Regions from separate parts of the Pseudomonas sp. TE6283 genome, predicted to be linked through region 2. Evidence: riboswitches for the same ligand, from Rfam matches in the RefSeq annotation. Region 2 holds a riboswitch; the other holds the start of a gene.

Region 1 (9,087 bases), on a different contig from region 2:
GTACCATCGACGCAGTGAGCAAGCAGTCCGAGGTGATCGGGCAGATCGTCCTGACCATTCGCGGCATCGCCGACCAGACCAACCTGCTGGCGCTCAACGCCGCCATCGAGGCGGCCCGGGCCGGCGAGCATGGCCGTGGCTTCGCCGTGGTCGCCGACGAAGTACGCAACCTGGCGGCGCGCACCAGCAAGGCGACCCTGGAGATCGTCGAGGTAGTGCGGCAGAATCACGACCTGTCACTGACTGCGGTGGCCAGCATGCAGTCGAGCCTGACCCGCACGGGGTTGGGCGTGGAGCTGGCCAACGAGGCCGGCACGGTGATCATGGAGATCCAGCAGGGATCACGGCACGTGGTGGACGCCATCAGCCAGATCAGTTCGACCCTTCAATTGCACTGAGGCTCTGGCGAAGTTCCAGCTCCAGGCCTTGCAGGCTCGCCCGCAACCGGGCGAGTAAGCGATCCACGGGCAGGCCCAGGGCGATAGCCTCCTCCAAGGCTTCGCAGTCCTGCCTGACACCTCTGACCTTGAGCATTTTCGCGCCACCTTTGACCCGATGGACAACGGGCACCAGGGCCTCGGGTGATGGATCTGCGCCGAGCGCATGCAGTGCCTGCAGGTCCTCGGCACTGCTTTGCGCCAGTTGTTCCAGCAGACGCCGGGTCAACTGACTGTCGTCCTGGGTGAGGTGGCGCAGTTCGGCCAGGTCGAAGCCACTGGGCCGTGGCATCGTGTCGACCTGATCGGGCAGGGTGGTCGCCAGTGGCAGGCATGCCCTGAGCGCCTGCAGGCCGATCGGTTTGAACAGGCATTCGTCCATGCCGCTGTCCAGGCAACGTTGACGCTCTTCGGCCTGGGCGTTGGCGGTGACGCCGATGATGCGACAGGCCGGTGATCGAGCCTCGCGTTCCTCGGCACGGATGCTGCGGGCCAGCGTGTGGCCGTCCATGACCGGCATGCTGCAATCGGTGATTACCACATCGAAACGGCCGACTTGCCAGAGTGCCAGCGCCGTCTTGCCGTGATCGGCGAGGGTCACCTGGTGGCCCAGCGAACGCAGTTGCTTGTCGAGCAGCAGCAGGTTGGCCGGATAATCGTCGACCACCAGGACTCGCAGGGGGCCGCTGCCGGTTTCGATCGAGGCGTGGTCGAGCGACTCCCGGGTGGCGGGTTCGGCAGCGGGCAGGATGAGATGGACATCGACCTGAGTCCCCAGGCCTTCGATGCTGTGCAAGCGCAGCTCGCCGCCCATGAGCTCGCACAGCTCGCGGCTGATCACCAGCCCCAGCCCTGCGCCTTGGCGCGCCTGGCGGCCATCAACCTGGGAGAAGGTGGTGAACAGCCGTGCCTGGTCGCTGGAACTGATGCCTACACCGCTGTCCTTGATCTGTAGCATGACCTGCTGCAGGTCGCCACCGAACGGGGTCACTGCCAATGACACGTCGACCTGGCCCTGGTCGGTGAACTTTATCGCATTGCTCAACAGGTTCGACAGCACTTGCTTGAGGCGCAACGGGTCGACAAGTACCCAGGCGGCTGCATCGGGCAGTACAGCACGCAGAGCGAGCCCCTTGAAGTGGGCATTGCCCTCGAAGACCCTCAGGGTAGTGCGCACTACTTCGACCAGGTCGGTGGCCACTGGCTGCAAGGTCATGTGGCCGGACTCGATGCGTGAGATGTCGAGCACATCGCCGATCAGATCGAGCAGGCCGATTGCTGAATCGTGGGCCGCCTCCAGCGCTTGGCTGTCACTGTGGCCGTGGCGGCTGTCCTCCAGAGCCATTTCGAGCAACCCGATAACGGCGTTCATCGGTGTGCGGATCTCGTGGCTCATGACTGCCAGGAAGGTGCTTTTTGCCCGGCTGGCCTGCTCGGCGTCGTCCTTGGCCTGACGCAGCTGTTCGAGCAGCCCGCGGCTGAGCGTAAGCTGTTCTTGCAGGGCACGCTGGGCCTCGCTGCGTTGCTGGATCAGTTTACGCAGGTAGCTGTTCCAGAACACCACGCCGGCCAGCAGCAGCGTGGCCAGCACCAGGACCTGCAGCGCCAGCGTGCGGTAGTTGCGCCAGGGGGTGTCACTGGCCACTGCGTTGGTGCGCCAGCGATTGACCAGTTGCTCCAGCTCATCAGGTGGGATGCTCAGCAAGGCCTTGTCGAGGATCGCCTGCAGTTGTGGCAGCGCGGGGCTGACGGCGAAGGTCGCCAGGGCGGGTTCATCGCCCAGTAACCCGGCGATTCTGAGGCGGCCACTGAAGGCCTGGTTGATGAAGTAGGCGGCATTGACGTGCGAGTTGATGGCGACGTCGGCATCGCCATTGGCCACCGCTTCCATGAGCTGCAAGGGATTTTCGACCTCCACGGTACGCAGGTCGACGACCTGGCGTTCCAGGTCGTCGAGCAATGGCGAGCCGCGCAGCAGTGCCACGCGCAACCCCTGCAGCGGCTGCTTGGCGTCCAGTGGCGGTGCATTCTGGCGAGTGACCAGCACCCGCGGGCTGATCATGTAGGGGCGTGTGTAGCGCAGGCGTTGGGCACGATGCACGCCGTAGCCGATAGCACCGATCATGTCGACCTTGCCTTGGGCGACTTGCTCGACCATGTCCTCGAACGACTCCGACTCGACGATCTGGAAGTGCAGGCCGGTGCGCAGGCCGATGCGCTCCAGCAAATCCAGGGCGACACCCCGTGGTTGCTGCTGGGCGTCGGTAAAACTCAGGGGGGCGAGGGTGGTGTTGATCATCACCTTGATCTGCCGGTGCCGGGCGATCCACTCGCGTTCTTCATGGGTCAGGGCGTCGAGGCGGCGGTCGAGCAGGAAGCTGGTGCTGCCGCCCGTCCAGCGCCGCAGGATGTTCAGCCGTTCGCTGTCGGAGATGCGGCCGAGGGCGAGATCGACCAGTTGCAGCAAGCGCGGGTTGTCTCGGGACAGGGCGAAAGCGAAGGTGCTGGCCGGCATCTGGACGAAATGATCGACCTTGACCCGTTCCTGGAAGCCTTTGGCGATCACGTAGTCGGCGCTGATGGCATCCCCCAGGTAGACATCGGCTTGCCCCAGCGCCACTGCGGTCACACCGGCGAGTGTGGAGCGGTAGAGGCTCAGCTGAGCGTGGGGGTAGAGTTGCTGCACTGTGCGAATGGGCAGGTAATGGTCGACCATGGCCAGGCGCAGGCCTTCCAGTTTGTCCTCTACGCGCAGGCTTCGGTTCTGTCGGGACACGATAACTGGCAGGTCGTCGGCATAGGGCAAACTCAGCGTAAGGTCAGCATCGTTGGCCTCGAAGGCATTGGAGCTTCCCAGCAGATCGATCTCGCCGGCACGCAAGGCATCGAGCGCCTGGGCGCGGCTGGCATAGCGTCGCACCTCGATTGGGATGCCGAGCTGTTCGCCGATCAGGCCGGCATAGTCAGCGCTGAGGCCTTCGTAGTCGGCCTGGCTGATGTTGATGTCGAAGGGCGGATAATCCGGGCGCGAGCTGCCCAGCACCAGGCGCTTGCGTTGGTTCAGCCACTGTCGGTCGCTGGCGGCCACCGCCAGCGGCGGCGCCGCGCTCAGAGCTCGGGCGAGCAGGTGGCGGGGCTCGCTGTGCACCTCGCTCAGTGCGGATGGCGACAGCAATGCGACCAGCAGCAGGCACAGTGATGCCCCTTTGCTCATGGTTCAGGCCACGTAGTTGCGTTTGGCGAGGTCCACCATTTCCACCAGCGACTCGACCTTGAGTTTCTCCATGATCCGGCCACGGTAGGTGCTGATGGTCTTGGCGCTGAGGTTCATCTGCTCGCCGATCAGTTTGTTGCTCTGGCCGGCACTGAGTCGGCGCAGCACTTCCATTTCCCGGTTGGACAGCAGCGCCAGGCGCTCGGTCTCGCTTTCCAGGGTGTTGCTGTTGACCGCCATCTGCGGGAAGGTCGAATAGCCCTTGACCAAGGCCTTGAGTGCGAAGACCAGGGCATCGAGGTCTTCGTCCTTGTTGACGAAAGCCGAGATGCCGGCGTCCATACAGCGACGCACATAGAGGTCGGCTGGCTGACCGGTCAGGGCCATGATCCGTGGCGGTGGGTCGATCAGCTTGAGGCGCTTGATCACCTCCATGCCGTCGAGGTCCGGTAGGCCGATGTCGAGGATGACCACATCCGCCTTGGTCTGTTCGGCCAGGCGGGCAGCTTCCTTGCCTTTGCCGGTTTCCCCCACGACGGTGAAGCGTTCACGTTCGAGCAGCATGCGTACGGCGAGTCGAACAATGTGATGGTCATCGACCAACAGCACGGATGTCATTCAGGTAACTCCTGTCAAAGTGCAGCGAGCTTCCAGCCATCTATAGGCGCTGGACAGCAGGCTTGCTGGGCAGCGCGCACCTTACGGATATTCAGGAGCCTTGGTAATAGGCGAGTATAGGTGTGTTGAAAAACCTACACCAACCTGTAGAAAAGTCCTACAAGCGAGGTTCAGGCGCAGGGCGCGTGCGGCTTGTGCACACGCTGTGTCGCGGCGGGGTTGTTGTCCAGCGCCTTGCCGACACGGGTCGGGCGGGCCACCAGCTGGCCGCCGCAGTTCGGGCAGTGGTGGTGGAAGTGCCGGTCGTTGCAGGCTCGGCAGAAGGTGCATTCGAACGAGCAGATCAGCGCATCCGGGCTTTCGGCGGGCAGGTCGGTGTCGCAGCATTCGCAGTTGGGGCGCAGTTCGAGCATGGGCTTGATTTCCGTCCAGTTGGAAAAGCCAGTGTGCTACGTCACGCCCCGGTCGGCAATCGCTTCACGAGCCGGGGCGGTAGAGATGGGCGCGGCCGGCGCGATACAGGGCCGAGTCGGCGAACGGCGCATCGCCCAGCACATGGCCGACCAGGATCAGCGCTGTGCGCCGGAAGCCTTTTGCGGTCACGCGCTCGCTGATATCCGCCAGGGTGCCCTTTACCCAGTCCTGGTCCGGCCAGGTGGCGCGATGGACCACTGCGATCGGGCAGTCGGCGCCATAATGCGGGAGCAGGTCCTCGATGATGCGGGACAGGTGGCGCACGCCCAGGTGGATGGCCAGGGTACTACCGTGGCGGGCCAGGTCCGCCAGTTGCTCACCGGCCGGCATCGGTGAACTGTCGCCATAACGGGTGAGGATCACGGTCTGCGCCACATCGGGCAAGGTCAGCTCACAGCCGAGCAGCGCGGCACTGGCAGCCGTGGCAGTGACGCCGGGGACGATCTGGTAGTCGATGCCCAGTTCACGCAAGTGGCGAATCTGCTCGCCGATGGCGCCGTACAGGCTGGGGTCGCCGCTGTGCACGCGCGCCACGTCCTCGCCGTTGGCGTGAGCCTGGCGCATCGCCTCGACGATCTGCTCCAGGTGCAGTTCGGCGCTGTTGATTACCGTGTGCGCCTGGTGACCTTCCAGCACGGCGGCGGGGACCAGGGAGCCGGCATAGACGATCACCGGGCACTGGCGGATCAGGCGCTGGCCCTTGACCGTGATCAGCTCGGGATCGCCGGGGCCGGCGCCGATGAAATAGACCGTCATGGGGGTTCCTTGTATAGAAGAGTGGCGGACTATCCGCCGATGGCCAGGGCCAGGGTAGCGCTGCCGAGGACCTGCCTCGGCACGTGCAGGCGGCCATGGTCGCCGGCCAGGGCCAGTGCGGCGCTTTCGGCGACGCCCCAGCAGCCGGTCTGCGCGTACGCCGTGGGTGAACGCTGGCTGAGCTGCGGTTCGAAGACCAGCAGGTGCGCGGCGTCGAAACAGATGTACGGCAGCCCCAGGCGTTCGGCCAGTGCCAGCAGGCCGGGCTCGCGGGCCTTGGGCTCGATGCTGGCAATGGCGCGCAGGGCCGAGAGGGGCAGGGCGTTGCGGGTGAAGGTCTGGCGCAGCAGCACTGCCAGCGTCTCCACCGGGCAGCCACGGCGACAGCCAAAGCCGGCGTACAACGCCGGCTGGGCAGGCAGGTCGCGCATCAGGCCTGGCTGGAGCGACGGTACAGCCAGGCGCTGAGCAGGCCCAGGGCCAGCCAGAACGCGGCGTTGGTCAGCCACGAGGCGATCTTGAACTGGGTCTCGAGGGCTTGCGGCGCAAGGCTTTCATGCACGGCCGGCTGTGGCGCGCCGATCAGGTGCGGGATCACCAGCAGGGCGACACCCAGCGCCTTGAACAGCCAGTGCCGGGCGAACACCAGCAATGCCAGGCCGGCGGCGGTGGCCGCAGCGGTGCCGATCCACCAGTTCTGGCGCTGGCCAAGGTCGGCGGCGGCGGTGCCGGGCAGCTCCGGGGGCAGGCCCAGGGTCGGCGCCAGGCAGAACACGGCGAAGCCGGCCAGGCCCCACAGCGCGCCGGTGGCCACGCGGTTCGGTTCACGCAGGCTGTAGAGGGCGACCAGGATCAGGGCGAAACCGACGGCGACCACCAGGTTGCCACCGGTGGTGGACAGCACGCGCTGCCAGCCGTCTTCCGGCGACCAGGCTTCGGCGCTGTGCTCATGCTCGTGGGGCGCGGCGGCGTCGCCGTGCTCATGGTGTTCGGCGACCGGGGCGGCGGACTCGTAGGTTTCCGCCTGGAGAATCAGTGGGGCGACCCAGAAGCTCTGCAGCAGGGTCAGCAACAGGGCCGCGAGCAGGCCGCTGAAACCCGCGGTACGGGCGAGACGCGTAATCATGCGGGTTTACTCAGTGGCAGGGGAAGGCGGCGCTGTGGCGGGTATCGTGGGCGGCGTTGTGCACTGCCTCGATGTGCGAGAAACCGGCGAAGTACACCAGGCACAGGCCCAGCAGGCTGGCGCCGACCGCGATGATCAGTCGCTGGCTGAGGCTGACGGGGGTGGCGATACTGTGTTTGGCGCTGGTGATGGGCATGACGCGTTCCTCTGCTGCTTTTGTTGTGGCAACGGGCATGCGCGACGACCCCGGGCACGATTGGCCCAGGTGATACGACGACGCCCGCCCACCGCGGGGTGTACTGTGAGCACGTGTCAGGCCGGTCTCCGGGCTGGCGAGGTGGAGCAGGACTCCGTGGCGCGTCACCTTCCCATGCCTTGCTGTTGGCACAGTGGTCCGGACGCTTCTCTCGCTTACCGTTGCGGGGGCAGCACCGGCCTTGTCGGCTCCTGGAGTGGACACGCGACGCACCGGTTTCCCGTTTCACCCCCGTCGGGGGCACCTGAACGCAATGCGCTAGCAAATCACGGGGCCGGGCCCGCGTCAATCGCCGTGGCGGTTGACCGCCAGGCAGGCACTGCGTAGCCTTGCCGCTGCGAGGTTCTCGGGCGTTGGCCCGAGCTAAGACGGGAACGCGGTACAAGCCGCGGCTGCCCCCGCAACTGTAAGCACTGAAGGGTTCGGCACAGCCACTGCGCAGGCGCGCGGGAAGGCGCCGGCCCACCGGCCGGCGAGCCGCAGCGGTGCGAGCCAGGAGACCTGCCTCGTGACGTTTTCGACTTTCAACCGGGCGGGGTGATCCGGTGGCGAACGCGCCAGGCCGGCAGGGCCGTGGCTGTCGTCCTGCATGCCCGCGCCATTGCTGCCAAGGGCATCGCGACATGAAAACACTGGCCAAGCTTCCCGTCACCATCGTTACCGGCTTCCTCGGCTCGGGCAAGACCACCTTGCTGCGCCATATGCTCGACAACGCCCAGGGCCGCCGCATCGCGGTGATCGTCAATGAGTTCGGCGAGCTGGGCATCGACGGCGAGATCCTCAAGCAGTGCAGCATCGGCTGCACCGAGGAAGAGGCCAACGGCCGCGTCTATGAGCTGGCCAACGGTTGCCTGTGCTGCACCGTGCAGGAAGAGTTCTTCCCGGTGATGCGCGAGCTGGTGGCCCGTCGCGGCGACCTCGACCACATCCTTATCGAGACCAGCGGCCTGGCCTTGCCCAAACCGCTGGTACAGGCCTTCCAATGGCCGGAAATCCGCAACGCCTGCACCGTCGACGCGGTGATCACCGTGGTCGACAGCCCGGCCGTGGCTGCCGGCACCTTTGCCGCCTACCCGGAGCAGGTCGATGCCCAGCGCAAGCTCGACCCCAATCTCGACCATGAGTCGCCGCTGCATGAATTGTTCGCCGACCAGCTGGCCAGCGCCGACCTGGTGGTGCTGAACAAGGCCGATCTGATCGACACCGAGGGCCTGGCCAAGGTCCGTGCCGAAGTGGCCGAGGAGCTGCCGCCGGCGGTCAAGGTGATCGAGGCCAGCAGTGGTCGCCTGCCGCTGGAAGTGCTGCTGGGCGTGGGCGCCGAGTCCGAGGCGCATATCGATGGTCGCCGTACCCATCACGACTCGCATCACGACGGCGATGACCATGACGACCATGACCACGACGCCTTCGACTCGATCTCCATCGATCTGCCCGAGGCCGACGAGAGCCTGCTGCTCGACGCCCTGACCCAGTTGGTCACCGAGTTCGGCATCCTGCGCGCCAAGGGTTTCGCCGCGATTCCAGGCAAGCCGATGCGCCTGCTGATCCAGGGTGTGGGCACCCGCTTCGACAAGCATTTCGACCGCGCCTGGCGCAGCGATGAACCACGCATCACTCGCCTGGTGCTGATTGGCCAGGCGCTGGACGCCGCACAGCTGGAAGCGCGCCTGCGCCAGGCCCTGGGCGCCTGATCCATGCACCTGCTGCGGACCCAACCCGGCGGCTTCGTGCCGGACGACAGCATCGCCGACCTCGGCCAGACCCCCGCCGACCTGGTGATCCTCTGCAGCGGTGATTCACACCTGGCGCTGCTCGCCGAAACCGCCGAGCAGCTGCCGGCGCACTTCCCCAGCGTGCGCCTGGCCAACCCGATGCAGGTGCAGAACCATGCCTCGGTCGACCTGTATGTCGACCAGGTGCTGCGCCATGCCAAGGTGATCCTGGTGTCGCTGCATGGCGGCGTCGGCTACTGGCGCTATGGTGTCGAGCAACTGGTCGAACTGGCGGGGCGTGGGGTCGAGCTGATCCTGGTGCCCGGCGACGACCGCCCCGATCCTGAGCTTACCGACCTGGGCACGGTCCGCGGCGAACAGGCCGAGCGCCTCTGGCACTTCCTGCGCCAGGGCGGCAAGACCAACGCCGTTAACCTGTTCAACTGCCTGGCCAGCCAATGGCTGGGTTGTGATTACCCGTGGGATGAGCCGCA
Region 2 (9,087 bases):
GGAACTCGGTGGTCAGCACCGCAAAGCCGCCGACGGCGAACAGGCCGATCGACAGCCCAGCACGCGGCGCCGGCCGCGCCAGGGTGGCATGGGTCAAGCTGGAGGTGGACATCTACTGCGATCCTCGATGAATGGCAGGCCAGCTTAATCTGGAATGTTGTTCCGATTACTGGTAGATATTCCCTTATCAAGTGAACCATATTCAATAATCGCGAACCCATGCCATGTCCGCCTCGGAACGCCTGAAAGACATCGACTTCTTCGTCAGCGTGGCCAACGCCGGCAGCTTCATCGCCGCCGCCGAGCGCATGAACCTCACCAGCTCCGCCGTAAGCAAGGGCGTGGCCCGCCTGGAGAAACGCCTGCAGGTGCGCCTGTTCGAGCGCACCACCCGACGCCTGGCCCTGACCGACAGTGGCGCCGACTACTACCGCACCTGCACCCGCGTCCTGGCGGAGATCGAAGAGGCCGAACTGGCCCTCAACGACGAGCACAAGACCCCCTGCGGCAAGCTGCGCATCGACCTGCCGGCCACCTTCGGCCGCCTGCACGGGCTGCCCGCCGTGCTCGACTTCGCCGCGCTGCATCCGCGATTGCAACCGCACATCACCCTCTCCGACCGCTTCGTCGACCTGGCCGAGGACGGCATCGACATCGTCGTGCGCATCGGTGGACCACAGACTTGGCAGCCGGGCATCGAGCACCGCTACCTGGGCAGCCAGCGCCTGGTGTTCTGCGCCGCCCCCGCCTACCTCGCCCGGCACGGCACGCCCCGCGACCTGCAGCAGTTGCAGGCCCAGGGCTGTGTGCTCTACGCCTGCGCCGACGGCAGCACGCCGGCCCTGCACTTCGCCGGCGCCCGCCCGGGCCTGGCGCAGCTGCGGCCGATGCCGGGCCGCCTGGCCATCGGCGATGCCGAGGGGCAGGCCCTGGCCATCAGCGCCGGGCACGGCATTGCCCAACTGCCGACCTGGCTGGTGCAGCGCCAGCTCGACACCGGGACGTTGCAGCAAGTGCTGCCGGAGTACGCGATGGAGGGGTTGCCGATCAACCTGGCCTGGCGTCGCAACCGTGGGCATCTGCCCAAGGTGAGCGCGACGGTCCAGGCCCTGGCCGAGCGGCTGGGACCACTGATTCAGGGCTGATTCAAGTGGAGTGCCAGCGCATGGCTGTATCCAGGTACAAATAAATGAAATAAAATAACATTTCATTTGAATGATACCTCTGCCAGCGACCCTCCTCGATGACCAGCCTCCCGACCGCCCTCCCCAGCCAACGCCTGCACAGCATCGACGCCCTGCGCGGCCTGGTGATCCTGTTCATGCTGCTGGACCACGTGCGCGAAACCTTCTTCCTGCACCGTCAGGTCAGCGACCCGATGACCATCGACGCGACCGACCCCAGCCTCTTCATCAGCCGCACCCTGGCGCACCTGTGCGCGCCGGTGTTCGTGCTGCTCACCGGGCTGTCGGCCTGGCTTTACGGCGAAAAGCACCAAGGCCGGGGCGATGCAGCGACGTTCCTGTTCAAGCGCGGCCTGTTCCTGGTGCTGCTGGAGCTCAGCCTGGTCAACTTCGCCTGGACCTTCCAGTTGCCGCCGAGCGTGATCTACCTGCAGGTGATCTGGGCCATCGGCCTGAGCATGATCGCCCTGTCGCTGCTGGTGTGGCTGCCACGCCCGCTGCTGCTGGCCCTCGGCGCGCTGATCGTCGCCGGCCACAACCTGCTCGATGGCCTGCACTTCGCGCCGCACTCGGCGCTGCATGTACCCTGGGCGATCCTGCACGAGCGCAGCTGGCTGGAGCTGCCCGACGGCTTGCGCCTGCGTACCTCCTACCCGGTGCTGCCATGGATCGGCGTGATCGCCCTGGGCTACGGGCTCGGCCCCTGGTTCGGCCGCGGCAGCGATGCCGGCGAGCGCCAGCAGCGCTTGCTGCTGGGCGGCATGATGCTGCTGCTCGGCTTTGTCGTGTTGCGCCTGCTCAATGGCTACGGCGAGGCGCCGTGGACCTTCTACGCCAACGGCGGGCAGACGTTGATGAGCTTCTTCAACATCACCAAATACCCGCCGTCGCTGCTGTTCCTGGCCTTGACCCTGGGCGCTGGCCTGTTGCTGCTGCGCACTTTCGAGCGTGCGGGAGACGCCCGCTGGATCGGCCCGCTGGCAGTGTTCGGCGCCGCGCCGATGTTCTTCTACCTGCTGCACCTATATGTGCTCAAGCTGCTGTATGTGGCCTGCGTGGGGCTGTTCGGCCTGAACCAGGGCAGCTATTTCGGCTTCGACGGCATCGGCGCGGTGTGGCTGGTCGCGGTGCTGCTGGCGATCGCCCTGTACCTGCCGGTGCGCGGCTTCGCCCGGCTCAAGGCGCGGCGGCGCGACATCGCCTGGCTCAAGTACCTGTAAAAGCGTTTTCACCCGATGGCCCGATGGTCTACCATGCCGCCCGCCGGTTTCCACACGGAATCAAAAGGGAATCCCGGGCGCGCCGAGGGCGGGCCAAAGGGAACTGCCCCCGCAACTGTAGGTGCCGAGCCTGCGCCATCGATGCCACTGGGTCTGCCGACCCGGGAAGGCCGGCGCCGGCCAGGACGCACCAGTCAGGAGACCTGCCGGCACGCATTCACCAACCGGCGGGGTGTCCGGGATGGTCATCCGCCCCTGGCCGCGTGCTTGCCGCACGACGCCTGGCGATGCCTGTCCGTGGGCCATTCCGTGCACCACCCGACAGGAGATCGCCCCACCATGCCGCACCGCTTCGCCACCCTGCTCGCCGGCCTGTCACTGGCGGGCCTGGCCCACGCCGACGCCACCCGCTACCCGCTGACCGTCGACAACTGCGGCCTGCCGCAGACCTTCGCCCAGGCCCCGCAGCGCGTGGTGACCATCGGCCAGGCCGGCACCGAGTTGCTCTATGCCCTGGGCCTGGGCGAGCGGCTGGCGGGCACCTCGCTGTGGTTCAACAACGTGCTGCCCGAGTTCAAGGCGCAGAACGACAAGGTCGAGCGCCTGGCCGACAACGAACCGGGCTTCGAGGCAGTGGTCGGCAAGCGCCCGCAGCTGGTGACCGCGCAGTTCGAATGGATGGTCGGCCCCCAGGGCGCGGTCGGCACCCGCGAACAGTTCGCAGAATTGGGCATTCCCACCTACCTGCTGCCCTCGGACTGCGAAGGCAAGGACAACCTGGTGGGCGCCGACGGTACCCGCCTGCAGCCGTTCAGGATCGACACCATCTACAGGAGCGTCAGCCAGCTGGCCGAGATCTTCGACGTGCAGGATCGCGGCGAACGCCTCAATGCCGAGCTCAAGGGCCAGTTGGACCAGGCCCGGCAACGCCTGGCCGGCCAGGACCTGAGCCACACCAGCGCGCTGTTCTGGTTCTCCAGCGCCGACCTCAAGGTCGACCCTTACGTCGCCGGTCGCCAGGGCGTGGCCGACTTCATGCTGCAGACCCTCGGCGTACGCAACGTGGTGGAGTCCCGCGAAGAATGGCCGGCGGTGGGCTGGGAGACCCTGGCCAGGGCCAACCCCACCTGGCTGATCGTCGCGCGCATGGACCGCCGCCGCTACCCCGCCGACGACTACCAGCAAAAGCTCGAGTTCCTGCGCAGCGACCCGGTGACCCGCAACATGGACGCGGTCAAGCAAGGCCGGATCATCGTCCTCGACGCCGACGCCATGCAGGCCGGCATCCGTCTGTTCCGTGGCCTGGAAGTGCTGTCCAGCGCCTTCGCCAGCGGTAAAGCACCACAGCCATGAGCCGCCTGCTGCCCATCGGCGCCTTCGCGCTGCTTGCCCTGTGCCTGGCCATGCTCGCCGGGATCGCCATCGGCGAGACGCGAATCAGCACCGAGGTGGTCTGGCAGGTACTGGCCAACCAGCTGTGGCAGGCCGGCCATGCGCTCGACCCCATCGACGCCGGCATCGTCTGGAACTACCGCCTGCCGCGCACCCTGGTGGCCGCCGCCTGTGGCGCGGGGCTGGCGACCTGCGGGGTGATCCTCCAGGCGCTGCTGCGCAACCCGCTGGCCGAGCCGTACCTGCTGGGCCTGTCGGCAGGCGCCTCGACCGGTGCCGTGGCGGTGGGACTGTTCGGCCTCGGTGGCGCGGTGCTGTCGCTGTCGGCCGGTGCCTTCATCGGCGCACTGGCCGCCTTCGCCCTGGTGCTGGTGCTGTCGCGGGCCAGCGGCAGTCGCCACGACAACGCCCAGGTGATCCTCGCCGGCATCGCCGGCTCGCAACTGTTCAACGCGCTGACGGCCTTCCTCATCACCAAGTCGGCCACCGCCGAACAGGCCCGGGGCATCCTGTTCTGGCTGCTGGGCAACCTCAGCGGCGTGCGCTGGCCAGCGGTGTGGCTGGCGCTGCCGGTAGCCCTGGTCGGGCTGGCAGTGTGCCTGTGGCACCGCCGGGCGCTGGACGCGTTCACCTTCGGTGCCGATTCGGCGGCATCGCTGGGCGTGCCGGTGCGGCGCACGCAACTGCTGCTGATCAGTTGCACGGCGCTGGTGACCGCGGTGATGGTCTCGATCGTCGGCGCCATCGGCTTCGTCGGCCTGGTCATCCCCCACGCCCTGCGCCTGCTGCTCGGCCCCGGGCACAGCCGCCTGCTGCCGGCCAGCGCGCTGGGCGGCGCGTTGTTCCTGATCGTCGCCGACATCCTCTCGCGCACCCTGATCGCCGGCCAGGTGATCCCGGTGGGCGTGGTCACCGCCTTGATCGGCGCGCCAGTGTTCGCGCTGATCCTGGTCAGCCGCCGGGGGCGTCCATGACCGTGATGACCGCCCTCGCCAACGCCCCGCTAGTCTGCGAGGGGCTGGGCCTGCGCCTGGGCGGCCGCGAAGTGCTGCAAGACATCGACCTGAGCGTGATGCCCGGCGAAACCCTCGGTGTGGTCGGCCCCAACGGCTCGGGCAAGTCCACCCTGCTCAAGCTGCTCGCCGGCCTGCGCGAACCCAGCAGTGGCAGCGTGCGTTTGCTGGGCGAGGCGCTTGAGCGCATGCCGCGTCGGCGCGTTGCGCAGAGCCTGGCGCTGGTCGAACAGCAGGCCGACACCCTGGACGCCATCAGCGTCTACGACGCCGTGGCCCTCGGCCGCACGCCGTGGCTGTCGGCCCTGGCGCCGTTCGGCGCGGACGACCGTGCCATCGTCGAGCAGGCCCTGGCCGACGCCGACGCCGGCCACCTGCGTCGGCGCCTGTGGGGCGAGCTGTCCGGCGGCGAACGCCAGCGCGTGCACATCGCCCGGGCCCTGGCCCAGCGGCCGCAGGTACTGCTACTGGACGAGCCGACCAATCATCTTGATATCCAGCATCAACTGAGCCTGCTGCGGCAGGTTCAAGCGCTGTCGGTGACGACCCTGGTGGCCTTGCATGATCTCAACCAGGCGTTGACTTGTGACCGGTTGGCGGTGCTTGACCAAGGACGGTTGGTTGCCTTGGGGATACCGGAGGTGGTGCTGACGCCGGAGCGGATATCGGCGACATTCGGGGTTCAGGCCCACTACCTGATCGATCCGTATGATGGGGCGCGGGTACTGCGGTTTCGCGCCTGAAAGGGCTGGAGCCGCTTCGCGACCCCAGCATCGTTTGTCATAGCGCTGAGCAGAGGTTACAGCCTGCATCTCAGCCCATGTATCCTGCAGGCGGCAACCTCCACGCCTGCAGCTCCAACGGCGTCATGCCCGCCAGCACCTGCACGAAGGTTTCAGTCAGCTCACTGCTGACATTGCCGTGGAATCGGTAGTTGCTCAGCAGGTAGCGCCGGACCGTTTTCGGCCAGTTGTTCGCCAGGTGGGCGGCCTTGATAATGCCTTTGGCATCCTGGTAGTTGGCGGCGGGCTTGACCTGGGTCAGGCGGCGCTCGAAGTGGCTGAAGCTCCAGTCGTCCTCGCGGGCCTCGAATTCATCCAGCAGTTTCACCTTGTACAACGCAAGCTCAGGCATGCGTGATCTCCTTGTGATGGGGGTGGAAGGAGACGGTAGGCGAATACAGCGGGAATGAAAATGAACGCGGTGTTGAGTGTTGTGCAGGAAGGCTGGAAGGATCTGTCAGACTGTGCAGACGCGCGTGCCGGGCGCAGGGCCTGGTCGCCCTTGGCATCGAAGCTGCCCAGCAGCAAGGCCACCGTAGGCGCATCGTCAATGGCCCCGAGGGAACTGCCGCAGGTGGCGCAGAACGCTGGCTAGCCATCTTTGTAGAGGGTCATGGGGGCTACCTTCCCTGGCTGGTGGGATTGCCGCACAATAGCCAACCTGGCACCTGCCAGCGGCGCAAAAGTGTTACGCCGTGTGGCATGCCGGCCTGCGGCGCCTGCGACTCCTGCTACAGTGCGCCCGCGGCCCGTCCGGCCCCTGCAATGTTGGAAACCTGCTGATGGAAAGAATGATCCAGTTCGTGGCCGTGGTGATGGTCTGCACCCTCATCGGCGTCGCCTGCGAACACTACGAAGTCAACCGCTACCTGAAATGGCTGCTGATGGCCCTGCCGGCGATCCTCTGGGTACGCCTGCGCAATCCGCTGCAACGCTGATTCCTCGACCATGGGATTGCAGTACACTCCCAGGCCTTACCGTGCCCAAGGCCCCACCATGCCCCGCCTGCCCCGTCTACTGCTCCCCGTGTTGCTGCTCGCCGCCCTCGCTGCCTGCGACCAGAAGCCCAGCCGCGAGGAAAAGATCCTCGCCAACCTGCCCCTGCAGGAAGCCTACGACCACAACATCGAGCGCATGGCCGGGCTGCTGGCCATGACCCATGCGCAGGTGCCCCGGGACAAGATCAAGGACGTGCTGCGCAAGCACCTGACCGTCGACGACCAGCGCCAGGACCTGTTCAGGTTGTACAGCGAGGAGCACTTCAGCGATGCCGAGTTCGACCTCATCGTTCAGGCCACCCGCGATCCGGCCAAGGCCAGGGAACTGGGCCAGAGCGAGGAAGGCAAGCGCCTGAGCGAGAAGCTCACCACGCTGATGCGCGAAAGCGCCAGCGACGCCAAGGTCCAGGCCTTGGTGCAGGAGCGTATGCAACAAGTCGAGGACGACCTGCAGGCGCTGGAGCAGACTGCCCCCTGAACGTAGGTAACAAGGGAGGATAATTCCGTGAGTCCCGTGGGAAACCGGAGCCACCTTTGTCCTCCAACCCTGCAATTGCGCTCAAGCATGGTCCACTTTGGGCCAAGCGCGTAAGGTGCGTTTTCCGCTGTATCCGACGAGGCCAAGGATTGCGATATTTCACCCCGCACGGACCGCGCCCCGACCTGCGCACCCTCATACTCGCCCTTTGCGCCACCACGGCCCTGGTCATGCTGCTGGCCAGCTATTTCGCCAGTTACCGGGTACAACGGCAGCTGCTGATCGACAGCGCCCTGGAGGCCAACCGGGCCTATGCCGCCAAGCTGGCCGCCGTGACCGAGACCACCCTGGTCAATGCCTTGCAGCAACTGGCCTACGGCGCCCGGCAAAGTGGCCTGCACCCGGACGACGACAGCCTGGTGCAAGCTGAGATCGACCGCCTGCAGCAACAGAGCAACCTGTTCAACTCCACCTTGCGGGTCGACGCCCAGGGGACCGTACGCTCGCTATCGCCCGCACCGCTGCAGCACCTGGCCGGCAGCCAGGCAACCTCACCCGGCGCCCGGCAAGCCTTGCGCGAGCGCCGCACGCTGGTCTCCACACCTTTCCTGTCGGCGGCCGACAACCTGCTGGTGGTGCTCTCGCAACCGATCTTCGACGCCAGCGGCCACTACCACGGCTATATCGGCGGCAGCCTGTACCTGCGCGAACGCAACCTGCTCAACAGCCTGCTGGGCACGCACTTCTACCAGAACGGCTCGTACCTGTACGTGGTCGACCGCAACCGCCGGCTGCTGTTTCACCCCGACAGCAAACGGGTCGGCACCCTGGTAGGCGACAACGCGCTGCTCGACGACCTGCCGAACCTCGACCATGGCACCCGGCGCCTGGTAAACAGCCAGGGCGTGGAGATGCTCGCCGGGTTCGCCACGGTACCCAGTGCCGGCTGGACCATCGTCGCCCAGCAGCCACTGCGCCAAACCGTGGCACCGCTTCGCCAGCTGATCCTCAATGTAGTGATGATTTCCGCGCCGCTGGCGCTGCTCGGCTGCCTGCTGCTGTACTGGCTCACGCAAGTCATCGCCCACCCGCTGCGGCAGTTGGCCAGTGTCGCCCGGGGCATGGGCCAACAGCAGACCACCGAACGCATCCACCAGGTCCGTGCCTGGTATGCAGAGGCCGCGGAGCTCAAGCGTGCCCTGTTGTTCGGCGTGAACCTGCTGCAGGAGCGCATCGGCCGGCTCAACCGAGATGCCCAGACCGACCCGCTGACAGGGCTGGTCAATCGGCGTGGGCTGCAACAGGCACTGCGGGTGCAACAGGCCGAGCAGTGCGGGTTTGCCGTGGTGGTGCTGGACATTGATCACTTCAAGCGGATCAACGACAGCCACGGCCACGATGCCGGCGACCGTGTGCTGCAGCAGCTGGCCAGGCTGATGCGCGGGACCTGCCGCGAAGGTGACGTGCTGTGCCGTACCGGCGGCGAGGAGTTCCTCATGCTGCTGCCGGGTGCCGGCCTGGAGGTGGCGACAGCTGTCGCCGGCCACCTGCGCCTGACGGTCGAGCACACCCCGATCGTACCGACCGGTACCGTCACCATCTCCCTGGGCGTGGCCAGCTGGCAGCCCCGCGACGCTGGCACGCCTGCCGACGCCCTGGCCAGGGCCGACAAGGCGCTGTACCAGGCCAAGCAGAAGGGACGCAACCGCGTCTGCATCGACAGCCCGGCCTGACCCCTACGCGGCGTCGGCCGTCCACACCGCCAGTTCATAGCCGTCCGGGTCGATGAAATGGAAACGCCGCCCGCCAGGAAACGCGAACACCGGGCGGCTGATTCGGGCGCCGGCAGCCTCGATGCGCTGCTGCACCTGCGCCAGGTCAGCGGCATACAGGATGATCAGCGGCCCACCCGGACGAACCGGTTCGCCCGTGGTGAAACCACCCGTGAGGCGGCCGTCACTGAATTCGGCATAGGTCGGCCCGTAGTCGGTGAAGGTCCAGCCAAACACCTGGCCGTAGA

Evidence for each region. A riboswitch is a leader RNA that binds a small molecule or an ion and turns the genes downstream of it on or off. The one in region 2 is predicted to bind cobalamin.
Region 1: it holds a riboswitch for cobalamin, as region 2 does, so the genes downstream of both, ACVWZ5_RS12345 (CbtB domain-containing protein) here and ACVWZ5_RS01925 (ABC transporter substrate-binding protein) in region 2, are expected to answer to the same signal.

The regions. Positions count from the first base shown of each region.
Region 1 covers NZ_JBSSDH010000007.1:167,825-176,911, reverse strand. The annotation lists gene ACVWZ5_RS12380 (methyl-accepting chemotaxis protein) at 1-398, shown strand, start outside; gene ACVWZ5_RS12375 (transporter substrate-binding domain-containing protein) at 373-3,651, opposite strand; gene ACVWZ5_RS12370 (response regulator transcription factor) at 3,655-4,269, opposite strand; gene ACVWZ5_RS12365 (DUF1272 domain-containing protein) at 4,440-4,682, opposite strand; gene cobM (precorrin-4 C(11)-methyltransferase) at 4,747-5,499, opposite strand; gene ACVWZ5_RS12355 (cobalamin biosynthesis protein) at 5,529-5,930, opposite strand; gene ACVWZ5_RS12350 (CbtA family protein) at 5,930-6,625, opposite strand; gene ACVWZ5_RS12345 (CbtB domain-containing protein) at 6,636-6,821, opposite strand; cobalamin riboswitch at 6,924-7,143, opposite strand; cobalamin riboswitch at 7,205-7,404, shown strand; gene cobW (cobalamin biosynthesis protein CobW) at 7,505-8,572, shown strand; gene cobN (cobaltochelatase subunit CobN) at 8,576-9,087, shown strand, end outside.
Region 2 covers NZ_JBSSDH010000001.1:372,830-381,916, forward strand. The annotation lists gene ACVWZ5_RS01910 (MFS transporter) at 1-112, opposite strand, end outside; gene ACVWZ5_RS01915 (LysR family transcriptional regulator) at 225-1,145, shown strand; gene ACVWZ5_RS01920 (DUF1624 domain-containing protein) at 1,244-2,404, shown strand; cobalamin riboswitch at 2,432-2,629, shown strand; gene ACVWZ5_RS01925 (ABC transporter substrate-binding protein) at 2,744-3,757, shown strand; gene ACVWZ5_RS01930 (FecCD family ABC transporter permease) at 3,754-4,770, shown strand; gene ACVWZ5_RS01935 (ABC transporter ATP-binding protein) at 4,767-5,552, shown strand; gene ACVWZ5_RS01940 (hypothetical protein) at 5,623-5,943, opposite strand; gene ACVWZ5_RS01945 (hypothetical protein) at 6,374-6,529, shown strand; gene ACVWZ5_RS01950 (hypothetical protein) at 6,588-7,067, shown strand; gene ACVWZ5_RS01955 (sensor domain-containing diguanylate cyclase) at 7,298-8,800, shown strand; gene ACVWZ5_RS01960 (VOC family protein) at 8,804-9,087, opposite strand, start outside.